3 regions of the Paenibacillus sp. FSL R10-2771 genome follow, and region 3 is predicted to be linked to each of the others. Evidence: predicted binding sites of a transcription regulator. Region 3 holds the regulator's gene; each other region holds the start of a gene.
The links. The regulator NrdR, encoded in region 3, represses ribonucleotide reductase genes. The targets are predictions, from matches to a motif close to AACACNATATATNGTGTT.
Positions count from the first base shown of each region.

Region 1: the regulator NrdR is predicted to act here: its motif matches at 743-760, upstream of nrdI (class Ib ribonucleoside-diphosphate reductase assembly flavoprotein NrdI).
Region 2: the regulator NrdR is predicted to act here: its motif matches at 1,053-1,070, upstream of NSU14_RS18885 (adenosylcobalamin-dependent ribonucleoside-diphosphate reductase).

Region 1 is NZ_JBBOBM010000001.1:1,030,417-1,032,680, reverse strand. Features, by position in the region: gene NSU14_RS04420 (carbohydrate ABC transporter permease) at 1-463, opposite strand, end outside; gene nrdI (class Ib ribonucleoside-diphosphate reductase assembly flavoprotein NrdI) at 849-1,208, shown strand; gene nrdE (class 1b ribonucleoside-diphosphate reductase subunit alpha) at 1,195-2,264, shown strand, end outside.
Region 2 is NZ_JBBOBM010000001.1:4,370,975-4,373,238, reverse strand. Features, by position in the region: gene NSU14_RS18890 (DEAD/DEAH box helicase) at 1-706, opposite strand, end outside; gene NSU14_RS18885 (adenosylcobalamin-dependent ribonucleoside-diphosphate reductase) at 1,257-2,264, shown strand, end outside.
Region 3 is NZ_JBBOBM010000001.1:4,772,910-4,775,173, forward strand. Features, by position in the region: gene NSU14_RS20550 (XRE family transcriptional regulator) at 1-322, opposite strand, end outside; tRNA gene NSU14_RS20555 (tRNA-Lys) at 493-565, opposite strand; tRNA gene NSU14_RS20560 (tRNA-Ala) at 572-647, opposite strand; gene nrdR (transcriptional regulator NrdR) at 894-1,370, opposite strand; gene NSU14_RS20570 (alpha/beta-type small acid-soluble spore protein) at 1,534-1,752, shown strand; gene NSU14_RS20575 (lytic transglycosylase domain-containing protein) at 1,852-2,264, opposite strand, start outside.

The DNA of each region.
Region 1 (2,264 bases), 3.7 Mb from region 3:
AGCCGTTGCGGCTGAAAATATTCTTCCAGAGAATCGATACGGCGATACTTGTCCCGATCAATGAGGGGAAATACACCATCGTCCGGTAAAAGCTGATCCCCCTGATCTTGCGGTTCAGCAGCATGGCAATCGCCAGGGCGAACATCAGCCGCAGCGGCACGGTCAGCAGCACGAAGGTAATCGTGATCCGCAGCGAAGACGGAAACACATCATCCTGGGTGAAGATTCTCGTGTAGTTGGCAAATCCGACCCACTCCGGTGCTTCCAGCAGCGAGTAATCGGTAAGCGAGTAATACAGGGACATAATCATCGGCCCCAGGGTCAGCAGGAAAAAACCTATTAACCACGGAGAGAGAAACAGATAGCCGGCGAGCGGAGATTCCCAGCGTTTGATCCGTGTTTTGCCAGGCGGAACCGTTTTCAAAGAACCCGCAGGGGCTTGCTTTGCAGCAGCATTATTCATGAATTTACTCCTATCTTCCTTCTGTATCGGAACTTTTCTTTTATTATAGATTGACAGGGGCCGGGCATGAAGGAGGGTAATGAATGCTTTTCTTTCACTATTGATCAATTCTCGCCGGACACCGGCGCACAAAAAAGCTTAAAAAAAATACTAATAAATTATAAGAGAATAGAATGCAGGCGGGGCGTGGTTTTCTCCCTTTTTCATAGGCAAATCAGGGGGTTAGAAGGACCTGTGGGTCTATTGACTTTTCAATATATGGTAGTAAAATGATTAAACGTTACTAAATATAGTGTATATAATAGAAAATCCAATAAATCTAGTGAAATTGCCCGTCATCATTTGTCAAGTAGAAATAGCTACATGTTATAGGAGGTTAGGGACCATGTTGATTGCTTACGATTCCAAGACCGGCAACGTTAGAAGGTTCATCAATAAGCTGAAGCTTCCTGCTGTTCAAATCGAAGAGCATATGACGATCGACGAGCCTTACGTGCTTGTTACATACACCACCGGATTTGGACAGATTCCAGAGAAGGTAGCTTCTTTCTTAGAGAAGAACCATTCCAGGCTCAAAGGCATCGCCGCGAGCGGCAACAAAAACTGGGGTGAGCTATACGCGCACAGCGCAGATTTAATTGCACAGCGTTACAACGTACCGGTGGTCGGCAAGTTTGAGTTGTCGGGAACATTTGGTGATGTACAGCGCATAAAACAGGAGGTGGACCGGGTTGCGGCATATTGAACTGAACAACATGTTGATGAAGAGAGACGAAAGCGGCTTTTTCCAATTGGATAAGGACCAGGAGGCAGTAGCCGAGTTCATGCGGGATGTGGAGCGGCGCAGCCTGACCTTCACAACTACCAAAGCGAAGATCGATTATATGATTGCCAATGATTACTACGAGGACCTGTATGACCGTTATTCCGCAGCTGAGATGGAGGACGTCTACCGGATTGCCCACGAATATAACTTCCAGTTCCCTTCCTATATGGCGGCTTCCAAGTTCTACACAGACTATGCCGTCAAAAGCAATGACCGTAAGCAATACCTTGAGCATTACCCGGACCGCGTAGCTGTGGTGGCCCTGCATCTGGGACGCGGCAACGTGGAGACAGCCCGCACGCTGGCCCGCTCGATGATGGAGCAGCGCCTGCAGCCGGCTACCCCGACCTTCCTCAATGCCGGCAAGAGCCGCCGTGGTGAGATGGTCTCCTGCTTCCTGCTGGAAATGGACGACTCGCTCAATTCGATCAACTATGTACTGAACACCTGCATGCAGCTGTCCAAGATCGGCGGCGGTGTTGCGGTCAATCTGTCCAAGCTGCGCTCGCGCGGCGAGACGATTAAGGGCGTCGAGGATGCTGCCAAGGGCATCATGCCTGTCCTGAAGCTCATGGAAGACGGCTTCTCCTACGCGGACCAAATGGGCCAGCGCAAGGGTTCGGGTGCGGCTTATTATAATATTTTTGGCTGGGACGTACTAGAATTCTTGGACAGCAAGAAGATCAACGCCGACGAACGGACACGCCTGAAGACGTTGTCTATCGGCCTGATCGTGCCTAACCGCTTCTACAAGCTCGCTCAGGATAATCAGCCGCTGCATGTATTCGCTCCTTATACTGTGTATCAGGCGTATGGAACGCATCTGGATGATATGGATCTGGACGTGATGTACGATACCCTGCTTGCTGATTCGCGCGTGAAGAAGAAAGTTGCCATGAGCGCACGCGACATGCTGACCAAAATCGCCATGATCCAGCTCGAATCGGGCTATCCGTATATTATGAACAAGAGCAA
Region 2 (2,264 bases), 400 kb from region 3:
TCAGATTGAACAGCTCGCCGAGATCATTCTGCACGGGAGTGGCGGTGAGCAGCAGGCAGTACTTTTTGCGCAGCTGCTGTACGAACAGATAGTTTGTTGATTTCTTATTCTTCAGCTTATGGGCCTCGTCGATAATCAGCATGTCGAATTCCTGGCTCAGCAGCATCTCCTTGTGCGGATCACGCTTCGCCGTATCCATGGAGGCGACAACAATGTCGTTGCCCCAGGAGTAAGCTTTCTTCTGTGCCACGGCTGAAATACCGAATTTACTGTTCAGCTCGCGCACCCACTGCAGGACCAGAGACGCAGGGACAAGGATCAGAACTTTACTTACGAGCCCGCGCACCAGATATTCCTTGAGGATCAGTCCGGCTTCTATCGTCTTGCCTAGCCCTACTTCGTCTGCCAGAATGGCCCGGCCTGACATTTCAAACAGCACCTTATGGGCGGTATCCAGCTGGTGGGGGAGCGGGGATAACCCGGACAGATGCTTCAGACACTGCAGCTCATCGAAGCTCGTAACGAGTCCCGATTGCTCTCCTTGTATGGCCAGCCGGGATAATCTCCAGTCTCCCCAGGGTCCGCCTTTATCGAGCTTCGACTCCAGGTCCTGCAGCCAGTTACGCTCAAAGGACAGAGGAACAGGCAGCAGCGGGGCAGGCGTACTTCCCCCTTGCGGCAAGGAATTGCGGAATAATTGCGTCATGTTGCAGCCTCCTCCGGCGCGGTTTCATATCGAAATGCGTAGCAGTAGTATGCGCGTAAAAGAGAGATTTCATAACCTGCTATCCTCCGGCTGCTGCCGTGGAGTAATATTGCGGAGCCTTGCAGCGGTACTGCTGCTGGTGCTGCGGCGGCTTCCGCGGATCTTGAATATCCGTGGCGGAATCTGTCTTCCGGGCCCGGAAGCTTATCAATCTGGAACCTGTAAAAAAGCGAGAAAGAGGGAGAAAATCCACTATCTTTTACCGTTTTTCCGAAATTCCCGCCATGGGCCGCTTTTTTGGAAAAAGAACTCTGATACAATATGTGGTATAGTTGAAAAGCTGATGTATACAATATATTGTTACAAAAGCTTGAAAATTTGATTATTCGCGGGTTTTTGCGGTTATTTGTTATTGACAAGAGGAACTTCCGCTGTACATGCAGGCTGCGGCTACCCTGCCGCTGGAAGTTCTTGTTGTGGGTTACAAAAAGTCTAAGCCCACACCAAGGAACGGAAGTATTACCTATCAATCATCCGGGAGGTTTTTCTATTGAGTACAGTGGAACGCAAGCAGCGTCTTGAGGGGCTGAGTGAGAAAATATTTTTGGACCGTTATGCCTGGAAGGACGCGGACAGCAATAATGCCAAGGTAGGCGATGTGGTGCTTGTCCTGACGAAGGATGATCCGAAATTTCCAACCAAGGAGGTTGGCGAGATTGTTGAGCGCACCGGCCGGATTGTTACGGTGAAGACCCGCAGCGGTGAACTCGTGCAATCGGATGTGGAGAAGCTGACACTGAATATTGAGAAGACCCCGGAGGAAATGTGGGACCGTCTTGCGGCAGCCATGGCTTCCGTAGAGCAGACTCCCGAGCTTCAGGAAGAGTGGACAGGCAAGTTCCGCTCTATTCTTGATGACTGGAAGCTGGTACCGGGCGGTCGGATTGCGGCAGGTGCCGGAGCAAGCGAGGAGCTTACGCTGTTCAACTGTTATGTTGTTCCTTCCCCGAAAGACAGCCGCGGGGGCATCATGCAGACGCTCTCCGAAATGACCGAGATTATGGCCCGCGGCGGCGGTGTAGGTATTAACTTATCCTCGCTGCGCCCGCGCCGCGCGATTGTAAGAGGCGTGAACGGATCATCCAGCGGCTCAGTGTCCTGGGGCGGTCTTTTCAGCTATACGACCGGACTGATTGAGCAAGGCGGAAGCCGCCGCGGCGCGCTGATGCTGATGATTAATGACTGGCATCCGGATGTGGTGGACTTCATTACCGTGAAGCAGACGATGGGTCAGGTAACCAATGCCAACCTGTCGGTATGCGTGAGCAATGCCTTCATGAAAGCCGTCAAGGAGGATCTGGACTGGGAGCTGGTCTTCCCGGATACCACCGATCCGGATTACGATACAATCTGGGACGGCGATCTGGATAAATGGAAAGCAGACGGCCGCCGCGTCATTCCTTACCGTACCGTAAGAGCACGCGATGTGTGGCATACGATTATCGAATCGGCCTGGAAGTCGGCTGAGCCGGGTGTAGTGTTCATGGAATATTACAAC
Region 3 (2,264 bases):
GTTGACGGCTATTCTGAATAGCATTCAGTAGAATATTCAAATGCCGTTTAGCAATCCGCGAATCCGCTTTCCCCCTTAAACTTAGGGTATATTCCTTCTTCTCCACTTGTTCAGGAGTTAACAATTCTTCTATGGTAATTTCCATCACACCGGCAACTTGCACCATACGCTTGGGCAGGAATTGACGCTCACCGCTCAGAATATGCCCCATCAATGCTTTGCTTACCTCAATTTGATCAGCAAGCCACTGAATGGACTTGTCGTTCGCAGCCATCCATGATTTCACTTTTGCAATTGCCACCTGATTCAATTCATTAGCCATACGAACATACCCCCAATAAAAATTTTACAACATAAAGACCTATTTCTATTTATACGCCAAACTGAGTTTAATGTGTAGACGAATACAAAGTATATGATTACCGTCTACAAATTTTTTATACGTTATAATGAAGACAACAAAAAAACGGCATCTCTGCCGTTTCTTTAGGATGGACTCTCAGGGGCTCGAACCCTGGACAAATAGATTAAGAGTCTACTGCTCTACCAACTGAGCTAAGAGTCCGTAGTATGGTGGAGAATAGGGGGCTCGAACCCCTGACCTCATCGCTGCCAGCGATGCGCTCTCCCAGCTGAGCTAATTCCCCATACGCTTGATTTCGAATCACATTATGTATTCTGAAATCCATTTTGAGCGGTTCGTTCAAATCGCTTTCAAGTTGTTATGTTTCGTAGGCGACTTCTATATAATACAGAAATTCAGCATCAGTGTCAACACTTTTACAAAATTAATTAATTTCTATGCAGAGGCGCTTCACACAGAGGCCAGCCTCACAATATCAAGGCTAGCCCCTTTATGCCAGGAATGGCACATTACCTCTTCACAAAGCCTCCTACAGCCCGTCCAGCTCCTCAGTCCCCTTAGAGAGCAGTCCCTTCAGTTCCTTCATAAACATGTTGATGTCCTTGAACTGACGGTACACGGACGCGAAGCGGACGTAAGCTACCTCGTCTACAGGATAGAGCTGCTCCATGACCAGCTCGCCGATCTGGCGGCTCTCGATCTCGGCCAGGGCGATGCCGCGCAGGCTTTTCTCAACCTCGGATACGATGACTTCCAGACGCTCTACAGAAACGGGACGTTTCTCACAGGCGCGGATGAGGCCACGGAGGATTTTGTCACGGCTGAACTCTTCGCGGCTGCCGTCTTTTTTGATGACAATCAGCGGGGTCTCTTCAATCATTTCGAAGGTGGTGAAGCGGCGGCTGCACAGTTCGCATTCGCGCCTGCGGCGGATTGACTTATTCTCATTGGCTGGACGGGAGTCAAGCACTTTGGTATTGGTGTGATCACAGTAAGGGCATTTCATAAGCTTCATCACTTCCTCATAGTAAGAATGGGTATGCCCCGCTCCTGAAAACCCAGGCTACACGGGGATATGTTAATTTCCAGAAATCACCGTTTATTTGTTGTTATGAATATGGCAAGTCCGGCACATAATACAGTTACCAACCGATAGGAGGTGAACAGCAATGAGCCAAAACAACAGCTCCAATAACCTGGTAGCTCCAAATTCACGCGGTGCCTTGGAACAACTGAAATTCGAAGTTGCCCAAGAACTAGGTATCACCCTCTCCCCAGATGGATACCAAGGCAATAAAACTTCTTACGAAAACGGTTCGATCGGTGGTTACATCACTAAACGTCTTGTAACCCTGGCTGAACAGCAATTGGCAGGTCAATACAAATAACCTGTCTCCATAAGCTTGCCTAAAGAAGTATTGAACGGCCTCCGGGCCGTTTGATGCTTCTTTTTATGTCGGCACAAATGCAATATTTAAAGCAGAGCCTCAGAATTCACTGTAGAGCTCCGTGTATTGGTCATAATAATAAATGACGCGCTGTACATAATGACGGGTCTCGCCGAACGGGATATCCTTCACAGACGCTTCTGTTCCGTCCCACCGGCCTTCATCCAGCCAGCTCTGTACTTTGCCGGGTCCGGCATTATAGGCGGCTATAACCGCTGTCCGGTTGCCGTCAAACTGCCGCGAAAGCGTAGACAAATACCAGGTGCCCAGTTCGATATTGGAGGATGGCTCTTCTTTTAGCCGCTCAAGAGACACATCGGGAAGCTTGGCCTTTTCCAGCGCCCACTTGGCGGTATCCGGCATCAGCTGCATCAGTCCGAGTGCACCCTTTTTGGATTCGCGTCCGGTCTTGAAATTGGTCTCAACGCGGATAATTGACGCCACCAGGAACG